Regions from separate parts of the Bacillus cereus group sp. BfR-BA-01383 genome, predicted to be linked through region 3. Evidence: predicted binding sites of a transcription regulator. Region 3 holds the regulator's gene; each other region holds the start of a gene.

Region 1 (6,039 bases), on a different contig from region 3:
GCGGGTTACGACTCGTCGTTTTTTGATCAATCGAAATCGCTGGTGACAACCCTTCAATCGTATCCACATCAGGTTTATCCATTTGCCCTAAAAACTGGCGTGCATACGCAGATAACGATTCTACATATCTGCGCTGCCCTTCTGCATAAATCGTATCAAATGCTAATGATGATTTCCCTGAACCAGACAATCCCGTTACAACAACAAGCTGATTTCTCGGAATGGTTACATCAATATTTTTTAAATTATGTGCTCTAGCACCTTTTACAACAATAAAATCCTTGCTCATGCTCACTCTTTTCACCCTTCCGCTTTTAATTCTAATAGTAAATCTCTTAATTCAGCTGCACGCTCGAAGTCTAACGCTTTTGCTGCTTCTTTCATCTCTGCTTCTATCTTCGCAATTGTCTTTTCACGCTCTTTTTTCGTCATTTTCTTAGCAGGAGTTGCTTCGTATGTTTCTGGCTCTTCAGCAGCTGTTGTCGCACGAATTACATCGCGTACTCCTTTTTGAATCGTCTTCGGTGTAATACCATGCTCTTCATTGTAAGCTTCTTGTATATTACGACGACGTTGTGTTTCTTCAATTGCTATTCCCATCGATCTCGTTATGCGATCTGCGTACATAATAACGCGGCCATTTTCATTACGTGCGGCACGGCCAATTGTTTGAATTAATGAACGCTCTGAACGCAAGAACCCTTCCTTATCTGCATCTAAAATCGCAACGAGCGACACTTCTGGAATATCTAATCCTTCTCGTAGTAAGTTAATACCGACAAGTACATCAAACTTACCAAGGCGAAGATCACGGATAATTTCAATACGTTCTAACGTTTTAATTTCAGAGTGAAGATAGTTTACTTTAATTCCTACATCTTTTAAGTAATCTGTTAAATCCTCTGACATTTTTTTCGTTAAAGTCGTAATTAATACACGTTCATTTTTTGCAATACGATCTTGAATTTCTCCTAATAAATCGTCAATTTGCCCTTCAATTGGTCGTATATCAATTGGTGGATCTAAAAGCCCTGTTGGACGAATAATTTGTTCTATTACTTCCGGTGACTGCTCTAACTCATAAGGTCCTGGCGTTGCCGAAACGTAAATAACTTGATTCGTTTTCTCTTCAAACTCATCAAACATGAGTGGTCTATTATCTAAAGCTGATGGCAGACGGAATCCATGATCTACAAGCACTTGTTTACGTGCTTGGTCCCCGTTATACATCGCTCTTACTTGCGGCACTGATACGTGTGACTCATCCATAACAATTAAGAAATCCTTCGGAAAATAGTCTAATAACGTATACGGCGTTGCACCTGCTGGACGAAGTGTTAAATGACGGGAATAGTTTTCAATCCCTGAACAAAAGCCCATCTCGCGCATCATTTCTAAATCATAACGTGTACGTTGCTCTATACGCTGCGCTTCTAACAACTTACCATTATCATTTAATTCCTTTAAACGCTCTTCTAATTCCTTTTCGATATTTTCAATAGCGACCTTCATTTTTTCTTCACGTGTAACGAAGTGAGATGCTGGGAAGATTGCTACATGATCACGTTCTGCTAATACTTCACCTGTTAACGCATTTACTTCACGAATACGATCGATTTCATCACCGAAAAATTCAATTCGAATACAATGCTCGTCAAGTGATGCTGGGAAGATTTCAACTACATCTCCGCGCACACGGAATGTACCACGCTTGAAATCAATATCATTACGTCCATACTGTACATCAACAAGTTCACGAAGCAATTGATTGCGGTCCTTTTCCATACCAACTCGAAGTGAAACAACTAACTCGCGGTACTCTTCAGGAGAACCTAGACCGTATATGCAAGAAACACTCGCAACGATAATAACATCATCGCGTTCAAATAAAGCAGACGTTGCCGAGTGGCGTAATTTATCAATTTCATCATTAATCTGCGCATCTTTTTCAATAAACGTATCTGTTTGCGGTACATACGCTTCTGGTTGATAATAATCGTAATAACTAACAAAATACTCAACAGAATTGTTAGGAAAGAAATCTTTCAACTCACTATATAACTGTCCTGCTAATGTTTTATTATGAGCCATCACAAGTGTTGGCTTCTGCACTTCTTTAATGACATTTGAAATCGTAAATGTCTTACCCGTTCCTGTCGCTCCAAGCAACACTTGCTTTTTCTTTCCACTATTAATTCCCTCTACAAGCTTCTCTATAGCTACCGGCTGATCACCTTGCGGGGAATACGCTGAGACAATTTCAAATTGATGTTCCAAGTAAAATCCGACCTCCTCATAAAAATCTGTATTATTATTTTACCACGAACGCCCATAAAAAACCTAAAAAAACGAACAGATATTCGGTAAAACTTTCGACAATATATACATAGAAAAAGGAAGGAATAAATACTTCCTTCCTTTACAAATTTTATTTTAAAGGGACATGTAACAACTCATATCCATTACACCTTTCCTCATTCATGTACTCTACTAACCTATAAGCAATATCTACTTCACATGCCTCTTTGACAATCCTTTTACAACTATCTCTTTTTCCTACTGTCATCCTCTCCCACACAAACTATTTGTATACCCTAAAAAAGAAACCTATACTAAATTTACAAAAAGCTACTTTCCCTTTTTTCGGAAAAACAACATATGAAAATGAAATAACTGTATCCACTAAAAATATAATCGCCCACACTTGACTCACACGGCTCGCAGCTTTATTTAAAACAATTCCTGACTCTAACCAAATACCCCACTGTTCGACTGGAATAAACCCATACGCGAAGAAAAAGAAAATATGAACAACAACAAACAAACTAAGATGTAATACCAAATTTTTCATTTCCTGTTTCGCATAGGCCATACCCGTTAATTCTACCTGTTCTTCAATAATAGGCGCTGTTTCATTCCGCCATTTCGCAACTAATTTTTGTACAAATATATCAAGCTTCTTCAAATCCTTTTTCCCGTAGAAGACCGCATATAATAAAATAATGACAGTAATGATCTGAAAGTTAGAGAACTTTCCTGTTTGATAATAGTCTACTACCCCTAAAGTTAAAATAAACACTTCATTTATGAGTAGCACAATCCCCATAATAACACTCGCCTTTTTCAAACGGAATCCGTAACGGAGTAAAAAGAAACCGATAGCTGATAACCAAAATACAATCTCTGCACCAATTAAAAAATACCATCGATATTCTGCGAGTATACTCATTTATCCCTCTCCCTTTCATCATATATACGAAAAGCCTCATCCATATATACTAGAAGTTCTTCCTCAATTGGATACATACTCATTTTCTGTGAATCCTCTTTTGACTTTCTTACTTCCCACAATTTATCTAAAAATGCTTCATCACCATTTGCCATCTCTAAACACTTCTGCATTAATTTCTTTGTTGCACCTTGTACCTCATCACATGATGCTTCTTTACCGTCTTTCATAAAGTTACGTAGTTGCTTTAATAAATTTACCCACTCTAAAACATTCGGATCTTCTTCACTCATGTTCGGCAAATTATGAAGCAACTTTTGTTCTTCCTTAGAAAAAACTTCATTTTGGAACATCTCACGTATTCGAGGAGACTGTTTCGAAAGCTGAATAAGTTCAAACATAACTTTCCAATCTAGTTCTCCTTCCACATCTACTGAATAAACAACCGCTTGTAAAATACGTTCCATTCGATTAAATTTTTTCTGTTCTTCTTGTACAAACTTAAGTTGCTTTTCAAGCGATACTTTTAAATTGAGCTCACCCGTTATTAACATATTCATAATCTCTTTTAATGAAAAACCCATTTCTTTTAAAAATAAAATTTGCTGCAAACGAATAACATCTCTCTCGCTATATAACCGATGTCCCCCATCCGTTTTCCCACCCGGCTTTAATAAATCGATTTGATCATAATAACGTAACGTCCTTACTGTAACCCCTGTTTCCCTCGTTAGTTCTTGAATTGAAATCAACTCCATCACCTCTTCTCCTTCATTATAAAAGGTGACGTAACGTAACTTTCAAGTAGTTTGTAAAAAAATACAAAAAGCTATTTATACCTTTTGTATAAACAGCTTTTATGGAAGAAAACTCTTTTGTATAGCACGTCCACAAGATAAAATAATTGCCACAACAACAACACTTGTTGCTATTTTATGATAATGCGCTAAAACTAATAAATAGTATGATAAACCTACAGCACCAATCATAATACATACACTTGGCACTGGATTACGAGAGAAGTTTTGCATCCCCCACAAAATTGCAAATATAGCCGTCGCAACGCATAATACCGCTAATCCCATCCCGTTTCCCCTTTATATATTTATTTGTTTTCCCTTGTTGCTAATACACTCGTCAATGCCATACTAATTAACAGTCCAAAAATAACTATATATAATGATTCATTTACATCCACGAGCTGTCTATCTAAATACTTATTCACGAAAAGGTACGAGGTAAAAAGAAAGCTACCATACAAACCATAAAATATTGCTGCATGTTTTTCATGACCCTCTCATCTAATGCAGGTACACCTTCTTCTTTTAATCGCGTTTTCTCCCTATACTCAGACACAGCGTATAAACTAATAAGGACTACATTTGAAATCAATATCGCTCCCCACGAAATATTTAAAATGACTAAGCTCGTATTTAAAAGAATCCCCGCTAAAAGCAAACTCCCTACGAATTTCATAATCTCTTGCTTACCCATACATGATCAGCCTCTTTTTTTATTTCTATATTTCCACTTCGGCCAATAGTTCACGACGAAATAAACAAACTGCCCTAGTACAAATAAAACAAACGGTATACCAGCATTTCCATAAACAATTAAATTATATAAACTCCATATCGCTAAACTTATCACGAAAAATAACCCTACATATTTAAACGCTTTATCCGACTGAAATCTCTCAAACTCATCGTTCATTTTCTCTCCCCTTACTCCAGCGTAAATATTTCCTCTACCCTCATTCCAAAATATTTGGCGATTTTTAGGGATAACTCTAAGCTTGGGTTGTAATGATGGTTTTCAATCGCCACGATTGTCTGACGCGTCACCTGCATCGCCTTTGCCATTTCAACTTGTGTTATATGATTTTGTTTTCTTAATTCTTTAATTTTATTTTTTACACCCATAGGATCCACCTTTAAAAGTAAAGATATCTTTACTTAAATTATAATTATTTTCCAAATCCAAGTAAAGATATCTTTACAAAAAAAGGTAAAAAAAGACCGTCCCAAAAATATTCTGGGACGGCCCTTTGCATTTCTCAATAAGTTTTGTCATCTTTTGTCGTTAAGTCGATATTCCTTGTCGAAACGTCGATATAATTCAAGTTGTGTTCGATATATTTCCATTTGCGTCGATATACTTTCATTTACTATCGCTATCTCAACAAAAAGTTTACAATTTTGCCATAGTCCTTCCCTACTACATAAATCCTAATCCCCATACAAGAACGTATCCGAGAACCGATAAACAAACCGAGCCAATTAACCCTGCCACAAATGCCTTACTTCCTAATTTACGGAACGTTTTAAACTCTACATTTAAACCAAGCCCTGCCATCGCCATTGCGATCAGCATATAAGCAATGACTACAATATATCCAGCAACAACTTCTGGAATCACACCAAGTGAATGCACCGCGCTCATCGCTAAAAATCCGAAGATGAACCATGGAATTGGGAGATCACGCCAAGAACCTTTTTCTTCGCTTCCCTCGCTCTTACCAAACCATAATCCAATTAAAATCGCTACTGGCACGAGCATCGCAACACGTGTTAATTTTACGATAACTGCGATATCTACAGCCGTGCTACCGCCTGGTGCTGCAGCGGCGATAACATGCGCGATTTCGTGCAGCGTCGCGCCTGAGAACACGCCGTATCCATATGGAGATAAGCCCAGCACTGGGTATAATAGCGTATAAATAAGTGTAAATATCGTACCTAAAATTGCAATAATCGCTGCCCCGACTGCCGTTTCATCATCCTTCGCTTTTACTTGCGGTGCAATTGCCA
Region 2 (6,039 bases), on a different contig from region 3:
ATCAACGCGAAGTAGGAACAGGTTACTTTGATGAAGTAGCACAAGTTATTACAGGCGGTACTTCATCAACGACAGCTTTAAAAGGATCTACGGAAGAAGAGCAGTTTACGAAGTAAAAGGAAGGTGATCACTTAATCGTGATCACCTTTTTGTTTTTTTGGATAGTGCCGGTAGTAAACGAATTTATATCAACGATTCGAAAAGATATATCGATTTATCGAAAAAAACAGCAATAATATTAAATCCACTCTTTACCATGTTCACGAATAAACTTCATATCTTTTTCGTAATGATCCAGATGGCCTTCATCTATCATTCTTTGGAAATTCCCATCGCCTTCTTTGGCTTTTCTCTTCATATATGTACATAACCCTTCTAAGCGAAGTAATACCATTCCTAAGTAATCCTCGTCCATACTTTTACCGTAGGACTGAGCAAACAATCTCACTCTTTCTTTCATACGGCCGGCATGTTGCGACGAGTCATAATGAACGGCCTCACCTGATTCTGTATAATACACTCTACTTAAAGGCACACAAGTATAAAGCGTATAAGCTATATCCCAAAGTCTTGGACCAGGAGCAGCAACATCGAAATCAATGTGAGATTATATTTTAACATTTATCAAAAATAAATGTAATCGTATTCAAGTGATGTGTTTGTTCATGTAATGTTGAAATTTTTATATGTTAATATAATATATTTGCGATCGTATACTCGACTTAATTTGTCAGTTATTTTCAAAAAAGATTGTACATTTCATTTTAAATATGCTATGATGATGTCAGTTGAATAGTTAAATTAAGCAATCCATATGTTATCAAGTGCTGAAAACGAACGAGAAAAAGTATGTGAGAACTAGTTGATGTTTCGTATTTGATAATGTGTGGATTCTTTGTTTATACAGGAAGACTAAAATAAATTGTATTTTCTTAGGAGGAAATAATCATGGCAGTAACAGGACAAGTAAAATGGTTTAACAACGAAAAAGGCTTCGGTTTCATCGAAGTTCCAGGCGAAAACGATGTATTCGTACATTTCTCTGCAATCGAAACTGAAGGTTTCAAATCTCTAGAAGAAGGTCAAAAAGTTAGCTTCGAAATCGAAGACGGTAACCGTGGACCTCAAGCTAAAAACGTAATCAAACTATAATTTATAGTTGATGATGGAAAAAAGGATGGCTGCTGCCATCCTTTTTTTGTTGTCTAGATATACGAGCATTGTTATTCTACTAGTGATAAGGACAGGGGGATTAGGAAAGAAAGGAAGAGAATGTGTATGATTGAAAAATATACAAATGAAGTTATACTTGACGTGTATCGAGGTAACGAAGAGAACTTGAAACATACGATTGAAGAGATAAAAGCGTACGCGAAAACGTATGAATATGATAAAGTGACGTTAATCGATTTGAAGAAATCGCATTCTCATGTTTTGGATGAGGAACGATATATAATCTTATTACAAATCGAAAGAGATACAGAAAACCTCGGAAGAAAATATGAATATGAAGAAGAAAAAGTATGCGGCTTTTTTGGGGATGAAGAAGAGTGAAAGGCATTCCACAAAGGAAGGCCTTTTATTGTTCTTTTTCCGCTTTTTTCTTCTCACGTTTCTTACATTCTGGACATTTCGAATTACGAAAAGGCTTGACGAATAGTAATAAAATGAAAAATAAACCGAATATAATACTAGCTGAGTTTTTTACTTTTACGATCACAATGCTGCTATCTTTCATTTGAATGGTTGGTTGAATCTCTTTTTCTTCCATAAGGAACCTCCATATATTGGATTTGTATTTTAATTATAGCAAAGTTGATTGATGTAATGCTGTGAAAAGGGGAAGTGATTATAATTATTTGTAGCTAATATAAATGTTTTTTGCATAGGTTTTAATGTGATTATTTGTATATTAATCTTTTGTAATTTTAAGGATACTTGATAAATGATAAAAGATTGTAAAAAAGCGGAATCGGTAAAGTATTTCCTTTTTGTAAGTGCTAAAATTATATATGCAGCTGCTAATATAAATAAAAAGATAAAGGAGATAGAGGAATATGGAAAGTAAAGTGGAACGCTATGTCGAAAATTATGTTGTAAATAAAAATACGATGGCCTTACTTCCTGTTATTCTAAGTGAAAAGAAAACTGTTACGCGAGTTGTTGAAATGGATGATTCTTTCTTCGTATTTCAAAAGCCTTTAGATATTATAGAAAGAAGTTGCCGCAAACATGGTTCTAGCTTCTTAGGTAGAAAAGAAGGAACGAAAGAGTTAACCCATATTACACATAAAGCGCCGATTGCGATTAGTCCGACAGATCAACTTTATTTTTTCCCTACCTATTCGTACTCTAGAAAAGAGTGCGCGTGGTTATCTCATTTTTATATTGAAAGTAATAAAGAATTAAAAGATGGAAATCTTATTATTAGATTTATAAATGGCTTTGCTGTGAAATTAGAAATATCAAAAACTAGTTTTGAAAATCAGCAAAACCGTACAGCGAAATTACGAACAGAGTATGAAGATCGTAGGAAAAAACAAGGAAATCCTTGTTTTAAAGAGATTGATAAAAAAGAGGAATTAACCTTAAGACCAGCTTATGAGAAAGTGTATTTTGTTAAGGAAGGAGACGTGTAATATAAGAAAAGCTGTCTCTAAAATGTTGCTTTAAGCGACATTTTAGGACAGCTTTTTTATCTCATTTAAATATTTTTGGTAATTCACTAGTTTTCGGGAGTATAAAGGGAAATCTATTGGATAGAGTGTTATTAATATGTAACATCTTGTCAAATATTGATAGATTATCATAGCTAAATAATGAAGGGATTCTAATGAAAGATATGGAAATTTAATAATTACGTCTCCATATGTCGTATCTACCATTTCCTCTTTTATTTAAGCAATGATAAAGTAGAGGTAGTAATTAGAGTAAAGGGGTAAAGTGTAGAATGGATTTTCAGTCAATCAAAGAGTATTTTTCACCAGAAAATATGGATCATATTGTTGAAAGTTATAAGGCGTTCGGACCACTTCTTGGTATTGGTTTACCGATGATAGAGGCGCTCATTCCAGCGTTGCCACTTATTGTGTTTGTGTTGGCGAATGCTGTTGCATTTGGCTTTTGGTATGGATTTATTTATTCGTGGCTTGGATCAGTAATAGGTGCGTTACTCGTATTTTTCATCATTCGCAGCTTTGGACGAAGTCGTTTCTTTTCTTTTGTAAATAAACATGAGAGAGTGCGAAAGGCAATGGGATGGATTGAAAGAAAGGGATTCGCACCAATTTTTGTCATATTTTGTTTTCCATTCACACCATCTGCGCTTATAAACGTTGTAGCTGGTTTATCTCGTATTAGCGTAAAACAGTTTGGATTAGCATTAGCATTTGGCAAGCTTGTGATGATTTTTATTTTAACGTATATCGGCCATGATTTAATGTCATTTATTCATAATCCGGTGAAATCAGTAATTGTAGCGATTGGTATTTTTGTTTTATGGTATGTCGGTAAAAAAATCGAAGTAAAGTTAGAACTACATTAAAAATAGTCTTCTTTATAAGTGCAGGCTTCATTATTAAAGGATAAGGGGAGAAGCGGATGAAGAAAACTTTGAAAAAAGAAGGCATAGAGTGGATACGAACAATCTTAATTGGTGTACTATTAGCTGTATTTTTTCGAACGTTTTTCTTTTCAACGTATGTTGTAGAGGGGAAATCAATGATGCCTACATTACAAGATGGCAATATGCTTGTTGTAAATAAGGTGAGTTATCAAGTAGGGGACTTGAACAGGTTCGATGTTGTTGTGTTTCATGCGAATAAAAAAGAGGACTATGTAAAACGGATTATCGGTTTACCTGGGGATCATATTGAATATAAGCATGATAAGCTTTATATAAATGGACAATTCGTAGATGAACCTTATTTAGAGGCGTATAAGAAAGAGATAAACGGAAGACAATTAACAGGTGACTTTAAACTAGAAGAGTTAACGAAAGAAAAGTCGGTGCCACCTGGATATATCTTTGTAATAGGTGATAACCGCCTTGGCAGCTGGGATAGTAGGCACTTTGGTTTTGTAAAAGCTGATACAGTTGTCGGTAAAGTTGATTTACGATATTGGCCGATTCGAGAGGTGCAAACGAATTTTTCAAAAGGTTGATATAATGAAGTAGAAGTATAGAAAAGACAAACAACTCAGTTTGTCTTTTTTCGTGTCCTATAATACAATTATAGTAGCAAACTAACGTTCGTTATGTAAGTGAAAGGTGGGGTTACATGTCACTTCGATTTGTGATTGGTAGAGCGGGAAGTGGAAAAAGTACACTTTGTTTACGCGAAGTGCAAGAAGAGTTGAAACAGCGCCCGAAAGGGAAAACAATATTATATCTTGTGCCAGAACAGATGACATTCCAAACGCAGCAGGCGTTAATTGGGAGCGAGGATGTAAGAGGTTCTATTCGGGCACAAGTTTTTAGTTTTTCACGATTAGCGTGGAAGGTGTTGCAAGAAGTTGGCGGAGCGAGTCGTCTTCATATTGATGAAGCGGGCGTACATATGTTACTTCGTAAAATTGTAGAGTCTCGTAAAGACGGACTATCAGTGTTTCAAAAAGCAGCGGAGCAAAATGGTTTCTTTGAACATCTAGGTAGTATGATTGCAGAGTTTAAACGTTACAATGTGACGCCATCAAACGTATATGAAATGTGGCAACAATTAGATGCACATAGTAGTAGTGCAGAGCAAAAATTGCTAGCAAATAAAGTGTATGATTTACAGTTATTATATGATGATTTTGAACGTGCTTTAATCGGCAAATATTTAGATTCAGAAGACTATTTACAATTACTAGTGGAAAAGCTTCCGCAGTCTGAATATGTAAAAGGTGCTGAAATTTATATAGATGGATTTCATTCATTCTCCCCGCAAGAGCTTGAAATTTTAAGGCAGCTTATGATTTGCGGAGCGAGAGTCACAATTGCGTTAACGATAGATGAAAAAACGTTAGCACAGCCAGTAAATGAACTAGATCTATTTTATGAAACGACGTTAACGTATGAAAAGATAAAACAAGTAGCGCGTGAAGAGAAAATAGAAATTGAAAAAACAATTCCACTTATGGAACAGCCGCGTTTTCATTCTCCGGCATTAGCTCATTTAGAAGCTCATTATGAAGCGCGTCCGAATGAAAAGTTTCACGGTGAAGCAAGTGTAACGATTAGTACAGCCGCGAATTTACGAGCTGAAGTAGAAGGTGTTGCTCGTGAAATTCGTAAACTTGTCGGGGATGAACAGTATCGTTACCGAGATATTGCAGTCCTTCTTCGTAACGGAGAAAGTTATTACGATGTGATGCGAACGTTATTTACGGATTATAATATTCCGCATTTCATCGATGAAAAACGCCCAATGTCACATCATCCATTAGTAGAATGCATTCGTTCTGCTTTAGAAATTATTAGTGGGAACTGGCGCTACGACACGGTGTTCCGCTGCGTGAAAACAGAGCTTTTATATCCGCTAGACGTAAGAAAAGAAGCGATGCGCGAAGAGATGGATGAGTTTGAGAATTACTGTTTAGCGTACGGTGTACAAGGGAAGAGGTGGACTTCTGAGGATCCATGGATGTATCGCCGCTATCGTTCACTTGACGATACAAACGGAATGATAACAGACAGTGAACGTGAAGTGGAAGAGAAAATAAATCGACTACGTGACGTTGTAAGAACGCCTGTTATTCGCATGCAAAAAAGACTGAAGCGTGCGGGAACTGTTATGCAAATGTGCGAAGCAGTATATTTATTTTTAGAGGAGCTTGACGTTCCGAAAAAACTAGAAGAATTACGTATTCGTGCAGAAGAAAGTGGAGATTTCTTATTTGCGACAGACCATGAGCAAGTGTGGGAAGAGGTAATGAGCCTTCTTGATACGTTTGTAGAGATGCTTGGTGAAGAGAAAATGTCACTTTCTATGTTTACAGACGTTATGTCGACAGGGCTTGAGGCGCTTCAATTCGCTAACATTCCGCCGTCATTAG
Region 3 (6,039 bases):
AAAGAAATGGAATCTTTAGGATTCACAGATTTCAATCTTGGACCAGAGCCAGAATTCTTCCTATTCAAAGTTGATGAAAAAGGAAATCCAACATTAGAATTAAACGATAACGGTGGATACTTCGACCTTGCGCCGATGGATCTAGGGGAAAACTGTCGTCGTGATATCGTTCTTGAACTTGAAGAAATGGGCTTTGAAATTGAAGCTTCTCACCATGAGGTTGCTCCAGGTCAACACGAAATTGACTTTAAATATGCAAATGCAATTCGCTCATGTGATGACATTCAAACATTCAAACTTGTTGTAAAAACAATTGCTCGTAAACATGGTTTACACGCAACATTTATGCCAAAACCATTATACGGTGTGAACGGTTCAGGTATGCACTGTAACTTATCATTATTTAAAAATGGTGAGAACGTATTCTTCGATCAAAACGGTGACTTACAATTAAGTGATGATGCTCGTCACTTCATCGCAGGTATTTTAAAACATGCACCAGCATTTACAGCGGTAGCAAACCCAACTGTAAACTCGTACAAACGTTTAGTACCTGGATATGAAGCACCTTGTTACGTAGCCTGGTCTGCACAAAACCGTAGCCCATTAGTACGTATCCCTGCATCTCGTGGTATTAGTACACGCGTAGAAGTACGTAGTGTTGATCCAGCTGCAAACCCATATTTAGTAATGGCTACATTATTAGCAGCAGGTCTTGACGGAATTAAAAACAAATTAACTCCACCAGCTGCAGTAGACCGTAACATTTATGTAATGACAAAAGAAGAGCGCGAAGAGGCAGGTATCGTTGACCTACCAGCAACATTAGCGCAAGCGTTAGTTACATTACAATCTAATGAAGTAGTATGTAGTGCACTAGGAGATCATTTACTTGAGCACTTCATCGAAGCGAAAGAGATTGAGTGGGACATCTTTAGAACTCAAGTTCACCAATGGGAACGCGATCAGTATATGTCTCTATACTAAGAGATGATAAAGCCTTGATACTACGGTATCGAGGCTTTTTTATTTGTGGGAAAAATAGGTGCCCGCGAAATGCCCGGAAAAAATCACGGAGATTATTTAAAGCGTTATTGTATTTCTTCAATTTAACGTAGTAAACTTTAAAGTATTTTTCGGTTCGGGAAGAGGTGGTTGAATAAGTATTTAAAATTTGTGCTAGCTATGAGTATATAGAAAAACAATTGTATTGTATGTTTTACTTAATGTTTGATGTTGGAGGTGGGCTTAGTGATAAATTGAAGTGTGAAAATATACTACCTTGCAATAAACAGTACCGAGTGGTATATTATGGATAAATTAGGTACCGTGTATTGAACAGTACTGAAATGAGAAAGGGGGATTGTCCTTGAACGTTCAGTTTAAAAAAGGTGTGTTAGAACTGTGTGTATTGGCACTTGTAAAACGTAAGGATTGTTACGGTTATGAACTTGTTCAGCAAATCTCAAATAAATTTTTAATATCGGAAGGATCAGTATATCCTTTGTTACGTCGTTTAACGAAAGAAGGATATTTTCAAACGTATTTAAAAGAATCTACGGAGGGGCCACCTCGTAAATATTATCGACTAACTGAGCAAGGGGAGACGCAACTGCATTTGTTAGTAACAGAATGGCGTGATTTTGCGAAAGGGGTACAAGAAATTATTGAAGGGGTGAATTGGGATGAATAAAGAACAGTTCCTTAAGGAATTATCGAATCAGCTTAGAAAGTTATCGGAAGAAGAGAGGACAGATATTTTATTTGATTATGAAGAGCATTTTCAATTCGGGGTAGAAGAGGGAAAAACTGAATCGGAAATAATAAAAGGGCTAGGTTCTCCGAAAGCAATTGCGAAAGACTTACTTGCGATGTATCGATTTGATGAGATGAAAAAAGATCCATCGACTTCAAATGTGACAAGAGCTGTTATGGCAGCGATTGGACTTAGTTTGTTTAATTTTATTATTGTGTTAGGCCCGTTAGTTGCAATTATCGCTTTTATATTTTCCTTTTGGGTCGGTGGTATTGCTAGTGTAGTGACACCGTTTTTCGTTATTGTAAAAGTATTTATGGGCACTTTTATATGGTTAGATCTTTTCGTTAGTATGACGTTTGTTGGAGTGGGTTTGTTGTTATGTATTATAGCTTATTATAGTACGAAGTGGTTTAAAAGGTTATGCGTACGTTATGTAATATGGAACTTCAAAATGATAAAAGGGGAGTAGATGATGAAAAAAATATTGTTAGTAGCTATCGCTTGTATCATTGTTGGAGTAATAGGGATTTCACAAACATATAAAAAAGCAGTAGCAAATGTAGAGGAAGGAAACAAGGAAGAGGTTATTAAAAATGAAGCATTAAAAAACGTAGAAGTCGATTTGAATGCTGGAGATGTTATTATCCAAAAATCCCCGGATTCCTCTTTTTATGTAAAGCAAACAGGAGATATACGGAAACAGGAGATTCGTATTGCTGAAGATGGTGACAGATTAAAAATTATAGGGGGAAGAGAAAAGGGTGTTTCGTTTGATTTTTCCTTTTACAATTTCGGATTTCAAACACCTACATTGACTATATTAGTACCTGAACGTTTTTATGAAGAGATAAAAGTAAATTCATCCGCTGGACAAATCGAAATAAGTGATGTGAAAAGTGACCGTGTAAGTGTTGAGACACTTGCTGGAGAAGTAGATTTGAAACATGTAACGGCTAAGAGTGTGGAGGGAACTACAAAAGCTGGTGAGGTGAACTTTAAAAAGGTAATAGGGAAAGTAACAGCGAAAACGGCTAGCGGGGATGTATATATTATGGATCATGATCCTAAGTATGATGTAGAGGCAAGTTCAACCGCTGGAGATATAGATATTACTTTATTGGAAAAACCGCAAGATGCAGTTATTAGTGGGCAAAGCGCTGCCGGAGATGTAACGATTTTTAATGAAGAAAATAAAAATATAACAACTGGTAATGGGAGTAAAAAGATTAGCGGTAAAACAGCTGCTGGAGATGTGACGATTGAAACTCGTTAATAAGAAATAGAATACAAGGAAATCTATCAAAATACAAAAAAGAAGATAATTACCTTATATAAATGAGATAATTATCTTCTTTTATTATTTTTAATGTAAATCACGATATACGCCAATTACTTTTCCGATAACTGACACTTGCTTTAGAATGATAGGTTCTAATGAAGAGTTTTCCGGTTGTAGGCGGAAATGGTCTTTTTCTTTATAGAAGCGTTTAACAGTTGCTTCGTTATCTTCTGTTAAAGCAACTACAATTTCACCGTTGTATGCAGACTGTTGTTGACGAACTACGACTAAATCACCATCAAAGATACCAGCCTCAATCATACTATCTCCAGAAATACGTAACATAAACACTTGATCTGATCCAGAAACGATACTAGCTGGAAGTGGGAAGTGCTCCTCTACGCTTTCGACCGCTGTAATCGGTAATCCAGCAGTAACTTTTCCGATGATTGGAACTTGAATAACAGATTGTGTTTCTGTATCGATTCGGTCTACACCTAAAATTTCAATCGCTCGTGGTTTCGTTGGATCACGTCGAATATATCCTTTTTCTTCTAGTCGTGATAAATGTCCGTGCACTGTAGAACTAGAAGCGAGGCCGACTGCTTGACCGATTTCACGTACGGAAGGTGGATATCCTTTTTCTTGTACTTTTAGCTTAATAAAGTCGAGAATGTCTTGCTGGCGTTTCGTTAACTTTTCCATGTTTTCTAACACCTCGTTTTCTTTCATTTTTCTTATTAATAAGTATAACATGTGAAAAAACATTCTACAAACATAAGTTCGAACAAAAGGCGGATTTATGTTACACTAGAGGTAAAATATAGTGAGAAAGAGGGGTTCAAAATGAATGCAATTATTTATGCACGTGTGAGTACAACAAAAGAAGCGCAGGAAACATCATTATTACGTCAAAAAGATGAATTATTGCATTTAGCTGAGCGCTATCAAATGAATGTTATAAAGGTGATTGAAGAGCAAGCTAGTGGATATACAATTGAACGTGACGGTATATTAGAAGTGTTGGATACGATTCGAGACGAACAAATTGATGTGCTACTTATACAAGATGAAACGCGCCTTGGTAGGGGGAATGCGAAGATTGCATTAATGCACTGTTTACATAAAGAGGGAATAAATGTGTATACACATACTCATAATGGTGAATTACAGCTTTCAGATTCTGATTCGATGGTGTTAGATATAATTGGGATTGTGGAAGAGTATCAAAGAAAGATTCATAACTTGAAAATTAAACGTGGCATGCAACGCGCAGTAGAAAAGGGCTATCGTCCAGAAAATAATTTAAAGAACCGTCATTTAAGCGTAGGCCGAGAGAAAAAAGAGGTGCCAATTGAGGAAATTGTGCGCTTACGCAAAAGTGAACTTACTTTCGAAGAAATTGCGGCAACGCTTCGTGGATTTGGTCATAATGTTTCAAAGGCGACTGTACACCGTAGATATGTAGAGTATACAAAGCAATTGCTTGATAAAGAAGAGTAACTATTGTATGATAATAATCAGTTTTGATTAGAAGGGGGATTCGAGATGATTAATCACGAACTCGTTGAACGCATTAACTTCTTAGCGAAAAAAGCAAAAGCTGAAGGTTTAACTGAAGAAGAACAACGTGAGCGTCAATCGCTACGTGAACAATATTTAAAAGGATTTCGTCAAAATATGTTAAACGAACTTAAAGGAATTAAAGTCGTTAACGAAGAAGGTACAGATGTTACACCGACGAAATTAAAAGCTTTAAAAAAGCAAGATAATGCAAAATTAAATTAAAAGATGGGCGAAGCCCATCTTTTTTATTTATTAAATTCGTTATTTAATAACTTTCCAGTTGTTATTGACTGTTGCTTCTATCTTTTTGTGCTTCAATACATAGTTAGCGATAAGTTCAGACATATCTGTTGGTATGTCTCTTACTACCGGCTTATTTTGAAACATAAAGAAATTCCCTCCGCCGCTTGCGCGATAATTATTCATAACAACGTCATATTCTTCCTCCATATGAAGAGAAGTACCTTTATACTGTAAAGATTCTACTCTTTCACCAATTGGTTTTGAAATGTTCAATACGTACGAAATCCCTTCCCACATATCATAATTATAGTGTGCAGGCTTTGGTTCTATATATGCAGGGTTAACGATTATATTTCCATCTTCATTTAATATGAAATAGGTAGCAGAGAGTTCGAGAGCATCTTTTATATCTGCTCCAGTCACTCGAATAACTTTTAATGTATTTGGATAAATGTAATTAGAAACGATATCCCGCATTGTTACATGTTTTGGAAAACCTGGAGATGCATTATGAAACAAACTTGTACAAGAAATTGAAACGTTAGCTATATCCATTTGAATTGTATTTATAAACTCAATAAAAGGATGGTCTTGCAAACGAGTTTGCATAACATCTGAAATTTGCATGCCCCCATGAATGATTCCGATAGGTTGATCAAGCCATTTTTGTGTATTCTCTTCATAACCAGATACTAAGGAAAGAACAGCTGGATCTGCCTCAATTCCTTGCACCGTCAACAACTCTGAATAACTTTCTTTTTTTACACACGTCTGTTCCATTTTTTCGAAGGTTACGGTTATTTTTCCAACGGAGTGTCCATTACATCCAGTCTGTAAAACTGTTACACCATTATCCGTTGTTTGAGCAATTTCTCGGTGTTGGTGGCCTGTTAGTAAAATATCTATCCCTTCAATTTCATGACACATTGCATATCCTTGATTTTCACCTGTTAAAACTTCAGTAGGTTCTCCAGTTTGTAAATCACGTTCAAATCCCCCGTGATAGGATACGACTAGTAAATCTGGTTTCTCATGTTCACGGATGTAAGAAACCCACTTTTTTGTTGTTTCTAATGCATCTTCAAATCGTAAATCTTTAATGTGATGGGGTTGTTCCCAATTTGGGATGTAATGTGTTGTTACCCCTAAAATAGCAATTTTTATATTTGATTCAATATGTTTTATTTTATAT
Region 4 (6,039 bases), on a different contig from region 3:
CTTGGATGATTGAATGGTATTTTGAATATGAAATACATAAAAACCGACCTGGCTTGCTTGGTGACGTTTCTTCGTTAATCGGTATGCTCGGCATTAATATTGTCACAATTAATGGTGTAGATAATGCACGACGTGGGTTACTTCTTATGTGTGATAATCAAGAGCAAATCTCTAGACTTGAATCAATTTTAAATACGATGGATAACATAACGGTAACGAAATATCGTCCGCCAAAGTTAAGAGATAAGCTAGCGGTTAGACATGGCAGGTACATCCAACGAGATGCAGATGATAAGAAAACATTTCGATTTGTGCGTGATGAATTAGGATTACTGGTAGATTTTATGGCGGAAATAATGAAAAAAGAAGGTCATAAACTAATTGGGATACGAGGAATGCCTCGTGTTGGAAAAACAGAATCTATTGTTGCCGCAAGTGTGTGTGCAAATAAGAAATGGTTATTCGTATCATCTACTCTTATTAAGCAAACTGTTCGTAGCCAATTGATTGAAGATGAGTATAGCGACGATAATATTTTCATCCTAGATGGAATTGTGTCAACAAAGCGTGCGAATGAAAGACATTGGCAACTTGTTCGTGAAATTATGAGATTGCCTGCAACGAAAGTTGTGGAACATCCTGATGTGTTTGTGAGTCAGTCAGAATACACATTGGATGATTTTGATTATATTATCGAATTGCGTAACGATTATGATGAAGAAATTCAATATAATTTAGTAGATGAAATTGAGCAAGGTACGCAAAATAATTTCTCTATGTTTGACTTTTAAAGAAATATTGAGGTGTTAGTAGTGACAGAATTAGGACAAAAGCTGAAAGAAGTAAGAGAAGCGAAAGGCTTGTCTATTGATCAGCTGCATGAGATTACAAAAATTCAAAAACGCCATTTAATAGCGATTGAAGAAGGCAATTATGATGTATTGCCAGGAGCTTTTTATGCGCGTGCGTTCATTAAACAATACGCAGATGCGATTGGATTAAATGGAGAAGAACTGCTTGTAGAATATCAGAGTACGATACCACAATCTGAAAAACGTGAAGTCCCACAAGTATCAACTGGACAAAAAACACAAGAAACAATGCAAAAATCTTCATCATGGCCAATTGCAGATCATATGCCGAAAATGTTGATTGCGTTGTTAGTAATCGCATTTGGAGTGGTAGTTTGGTTTGTTTTTCAAGCATTAACTGGAAAAGATGAGGAGAAAGTTCCGAGTGCTCAAAGTGAGAAAATTGAAGTTAAAAAAGCGGAAAATTCTCCACTAGATACGAAAAAAGAAGAAGCGAAAGCGGAAGAGCCTAAAAAAGAGGAACCAAAGAAAGAAGAACCTAAAAAAGAAGAACCAAAGAAAGAGGAACAACCAGCGCAACCAACTGGACAGCAAGAGATAAAAGTAGTTGGGACAACTGGAAAGGAATCCACTTTGGAAATTCATAATAATAAAACGTTAGAGCTAGAAATTACAACAAAAGGCGCAAGTTACGTAGGTATTAAAAATGAGGCAGGAAATGATATCTTTAGTGGTACAATAGAGGAAGGCCAGACCCAAAAATATGATTTATCAACAGCGAAAGAGGTAAACCTTAATATAGGAAGTGCACCGAATGTTGAATTTAAATTGAATGGCCAAGTCGTTTCATTCCCGTTGAATCCAGAAGAGAATTATCATCAAAAATTCTTGATTAAAAATCTAGGGATAAATCAACCTGCACAATAACAGTCATCGCTTCGATGACTTTTTTCAATGAACAAATGTTTTTGATATGATGGAGGAATAGCTGTGAATTTACCAAATAAAATTACAATATCTAGAATCTTCTTAATCCCAATTTTTATGGTAATTATGTTAGCGCCCTTTAATTGGGGCTCATATAGAATTGGTGATGTTGATTTGCCAATTCAACATTTAGTAGGAGCGCTGATCTTTATTGTTGCTTCAGCTACAGATTGGATTGATGGACATTACGCAAGAAAGTATAATCTTGTAACAAACTTAGGGAAATTCCTTGACCCGTTAGCAGATAAATTACTTGTTTCGGCAGCACTTATCACATTAGTAGAGATGCAATACGTACCTGCTTGGATCGTCATTGTAATTATAAGCCGTGAGTTTGCAGTAACAGGTTTACGTCTTGTACTTGCTGGAACAGGAGAAGTAGTTGCAGCAAATCAGCTAGGGAAAATTAAGACTTGGACACAAATTATCGCGATTGCAGCATATTTATTACACGATGTACCTTTAAATTTAATCCATATTCCGGTTGCTGATATTTTTATATGGATTGCACTATTCTTTACTGTTATTTCAGGATGGGATTATTTCTGGAAAAATAGAGCTGCTTTTGTAAACTCAAAATAGAAGTTTATGGGGGAATTGGGATGAATGCTGAAATTATTGCGGTTGGAACGGAATTATTACTTGGACAAATTGCAAATACAAATGCCCAGTTTTTATCTGAAAAGTTAGCTTCAATCGGAATTAATGTGTATTATCATACTGTCGTTGGTGATAATAACAAGAGATTACAGAAGGCAATTGAAGTTGCTGAAGAACGCGCTGATATGCTTATTTTCACAGGTGGATTAGGACCGACAAAAGATGATTTAACGAAAGAAACGATAGCGTCTAGCTTAGGTGAAGAGCTTGTGTATGATGAAAAGGCATTAACATCGATAAGCGATTATTTTAAGCGTACAGGCCGTGAATTTACGGAGAATAATAAAAAGCAGGCGCTCGTTTTAAATGGATCGACAGTATTTGCGAATGATCACGGTATGGCACCTGGCATGGGTTTAAATAAGAATGGAAAAGTTTATATTTTATTACCAGGACCACCGAAAGAGATGAAGCCGATGTATGCAAGTTATGTAGAACCGTTTTTACGTAACTTTACAACGGGAGAAAACATTTATTCTCGAGTGCTTCGCTTTTTTGGTATCGGGGAGTCCCAATTAGAGGTGAAAGTTCAAGATTTAATTGATGGGCAAACAAACCCGACAATCGCCCCACTCGCAAATGATGGAGAAGTGACATTGCGCTTAACTGCGAAACATCAAAATGTTGATGAGGCGGAGAAGCTAATTCAGCATGTGGAAGATTTGATTTTAGAAAGAGTAGGAGAATTTTTCTACGGATATGACCAAGAATTTCTGCATCATAAGGTGATAGAGTTATTGAAGAAAAAAGGATTAACTTTAGCGTGTGCAGAAAGTTTAACAGGTGGTCTCTTCGGAAATCAAGTAACAGAACATGCTGGTGTGTCTTCAGTATTTAAAGGCGGTGTTATTTGTTATCATAATGATGTGAAACAGCATATTTTACATGTGCCTGAAGAAGTGTTGCATAGTGATGGTGCGGTTAGTAAAGAATGTGCTCGTTATCTTGCGGAAAATGTTAAAGGATTATTAAAAGCAGATATCGGAGTTAGTTTCACTGGGGTAGCAGGACCAGACGCTTCAGAACATAAAGAGCCGGGAACAGTATTTGTTGGCTTGGCGATTAAGGATGAACGAACTGTAGTCTTTCCTCTTAATTTAAGTGGGAGTCGTCAACAAATAAGGGAACGATCGGCAAAATATGGATTTTATCATTTATATAAAAAGCTAGAAGAGATATAAGTTTCTTCTAGCTTTTTTTATGACTAAATTCAGTTTTATTTGATGGAAAATAAAAAAAACGAATAAATGTTCGATTTTTGTTGGCAAATTGAATTGAAAATAGGTATAATAAGATTAGCAATTCAGTTAAGGAGGAATTTTGAATGAGTGATCGTCAAGCGGCATTAGATATGGCGTTAAAACAAATAGAGAAGCAATTCGGTAAAGGTTCAATTATGAAATTAGGAGAACAAGCGGAGCGTAGAGTTTCTACGATTTCAAGTGGTTCTTTAGCACTTGATGTGGCACTAGGGGTAGGCGGATACCCACGCGGCCGTATTATCGAAATTTACGGACCTGAAAGTTCAGGTAAAACAACAGTTTCATTACACGCAATTGCAGAAGTGCAGCGTCAAGGTGGACAAGCGGCGTTCATTGATGCGGAGCATGCGATGGATCCTGTATATGCACAAAAATTAGGTGTTAACATAGATGAATTACTATTATCACAGCCTGATACAGGGGAACAAGGACTAGAAATCGCAGAAGCACTTGTACGAAGTGGCGCGGTTGATATTATCGTAATTGACTCTGTAGCAGCACTTGTACCAAAAGCGGAAATCGAAGGGGACATGGGTGACTCTCACGTTGGTTTACAAGCACGTTTAATGTCACAAGCACTTCGTAAGCTTTCAGGTGCAATCAACAAATCAAAAACAATCGCAATCTTTATTAACCAAATTCGTGAAAAAGTTGGGGTTATGTTCGGGAACCCAGAAACAACTCCAGGTGGTCGTGCGTTGAAATTCTATTCAACTGTTCGTCTTGAAGTACGTCGTGCTGAGCAATTAAAGCAAGGTAACGACATCGTTGGTAATAAAACGAAAGTAAAAGTAGTTAAAAATAAAGTAGCACCACCATTCCGTGTTGCTGAAGTTGATATTATGTACGGAGAAGGTATTTCAAGAGAAGGCGAAATCTTAGATATGGCTTCTGAACTTGATATCGTTCAAAAGAGCGGTGCTTGGTACTCTTATAATGAAGAACGCTTAGGGCAAGGTCGTGAAAATTCGAAGCAATTCTTAAAAGAGAATACGGATTTAAGAGAAGAAATTGCCTTCTTTGTTCGTGAACATCACGGAATTGGTGAAGATTCTGGTGTTGAAGACACGGAAGATGCAACTCTTCAAGATTAAAAAATAAAAGACACGGGAGCGTGTCTTTTATTTTTTAATGCATTATGAAAGCGTTGTATATCGCTAGAGATAAAATATTTATTCTATCCAAAAGGCAATGTGTATAGGGGAATATTTATATGTTTTAACGGAATAAATTGGGGTTTACTAAGGTTTTCCAGGATAATATGCCGTCTGTTTTTTAAATCCATATAAGATTCAGGGCTGAAGGTAAAGAAAGTAAAAGTAGACAACGCTTGACAATGAAAATTGCGATAGATACAATGAGAATGTATATTTTTTCTTATATACGATACACTCTTCTCAAGAAGAGAAGTAATATTCGGAGTAAGACTTAAATCTTGCCGAAATAATAATATGACATTTTAATTGTGAAATGAAGAAAGTCCCTTAAAAAAGCGGGACGACGGTCTTTGCTGTACGTTGAAATTCAATGTACATGCCGACAGTCTTTTTTCATTCATAGCAAGGGGAGGTGAAATCATGAGTAGTACAGTTTGGATACTCATCTCCATTTTGCTTGCAACAGTCGGTGCAGTTGTTGGCTTTTTTGTTCGAAAGTCTATTGCTGAAGCGAAGATTAATGGTGCAGCTAATGAAGCAAAACGTATTCTAGACGAAGCGAATCGTGATGCTGAAGCACTTAAGAAAGAAGCGCTTTTAGAAGCAAAGGATGAAATTCATACACTTCGTACAGAAGCTGAATTAGAAATTCGTGACCGTAGAAGCGAATTACAAAAACAAGAAAATCGTTTAATGCAAAAAGAGGAGAACCTTGATCGAAAAGACGAAACGCTCGATAAGCGCGAGCAACAGTTAGAAAAGAAAGAGGATTCTCTTGTAGCGAGACAACAGCAGATTGAAGAGTTGGAAAGCAAAGTGGGAGAGTTAGTTCAAAAGCAACAAACAGAATTAGAGCGCATTTCCAATCTGACACGCGAACAAGCGAAAGCAATTATTCTTGGTAAAGTAGAAAGTGAAGTTTCTCATGAAATTGCCGTTATGGTAAAAGAAAGTGAAGTTCGTGCGAAAGAAGAAGCGGATAAGAAGGCAAAAGAGATTTTATCTCTTGCTATGCAAAGATGTGCAGCTGATCATGTTGCTGAAACAACCGTTTCGGTTGTAAATCTTCCAAATGACGAAATGAAGGGACGTATTATCGGACGTGAAGGTCGTAATATTCGTACGTTAGAAACGTTAACAGGTATTGACCTTATTATCGAT

What was found. The regulator LexA, encoded in region 3, represses DNA repair genes until DNA is damaged. The targets are predictions, from matches to a motif close to CGAACATATGTTCG.
Positions count from the first base shown of each region.
Region 1: uvrB (excinuclease ABC subunit B) is a predicted target of LexA. The motif match lies at 2,350-2,363, and genes of this name have one in related genera.
Region 2: addB (helicase-exonuclease AddAB subunit AddB) is a predicted target of LexA. The motif match lies at 4,242-4,255, and genes of this name have one in related genera.
Region 4: recA (recombinase RecA) is a predicted target of LexA. The motif match lies at 3,700-3,713, and genes of this name have one in related genera.

Region 1 is NZ_JAKUFP010000010.1:41,111-47,149, reverse strand. Features, by position in the region: gene uvrA (excinuclease ABC subunit UvrA) at 1-289, opposite strand, end outside; gene uvrB (excinuclease ABC subunit B) at 301-2,277, opposite strand; gene MR065_RS12140 (hypothetical protein) at 2,582-3,229, opposite strand; gene MR065_RS12135 (MerR family transcriptional regulator) at 3,226-3,987, opposite strand; gene MR065_RS12130 (hypothetical protein) at 4,087-4,314, opposite strand; partial or broken gene MR065_RS12125 (ATPase) at 4,335-4,723, opposite strand; gene MR065_RS12120 (hypothetical protein) at 4,730-4,942, opposite strand; gene MR065_RS12115 (helix-turn-helix transcriptional regulator) at 4,954-5,151, opposite strand; gene MR065_RS12110 (YeiH family protein) at 5,447-6,039, opposite strand, start outside.
Region 2 is NZ_JAKUFP010000003.1:84,019-90,057, forward strand. Features, by position in the region: gene aceA (isocitrate lyase) at 1-116, shown strand, start outside; partial or broken gene MR065_RS04305 (aminoglycoside phosphotransferase) at 239-601, opposite strand; gene cspA (RNA chaperone/antiterminator CspA) at 949-1,152, shown strand; gene MR065_RS04315 (hypothetical protein) at 1,279-1,554, shown strand; gene MR065_RS04320 (hypothetical protein) at 1,580-1,771, opposite strand; gene MR065_RS04325 (competence protein ComK) at 2,058-2,639, shown strand; gene MR065_RS04330 (TVP38/TMEM64 family protein) at 2,951-3,544, shown strand; gene lepB (signal peptidase I) at 3,601-4,164, shown strand; gene addB (helicase-exonuclease AddAB subunit AddB) at 4,281-6,039, shown strand, end outside.
Region 3 is NZ_JAKUFP010000002.1:313,833-319,871, reverse strand. Features, by position in the region: gene glnA (type I glutamate--ammonia ligase) at 1-987, shown strand, start outside; gene MR065_RS03835 (PadR family transcriptional regulator) at 1,370-1,693, shown strand; gene MR065_RS03830 (DUF1700 domain-containing protein) at 1,686-2,228, shown strand; gene MR065_RS03825 (DUF4097 family beta strand repeat-containing protein) at 2,229-3,032, shown strand; gene lexA (transcriptional repressor LexA) at 3,123-3,743, opposite strand; gene MR065_RS03815 (YneB family resolvase-like protein) at 3,885-4,541, shown strand; gene MR065_RS03810 (DUF896 domain-containing protein) at 4,587-4,826, shown strand; gene MR065_RS03805 (bifunctional metallophosphatase/5'-nucleotidase) at 4,866-6,039, opposite strand, start outside.
Region 4 is NZ_JAKUFP010000009.1:14,654-20,692, reverse strand. Features, by position in the region: gene MR065_RS11210 (DUF3388 domain-containing protein) at 6-791, shown strand; gene MR065_RS11205 (helix-turn-helix domain-containing protein) at 813-1,739, shown strand; gene pgsA (CDP-diacylglycerol--glycerol-3-phosphate 3-phosphatidyltransferase) at 1,803-2,381, shown strand; gene cinA (competence/damage-inducible protein CinA) at 2,402-3,640, shown strand; gene recA (recombinase RecA) at 3,784-4,815, shown strand; gene rny (ribonuclease Y) at 5,299-6,039, shown strand, end outside.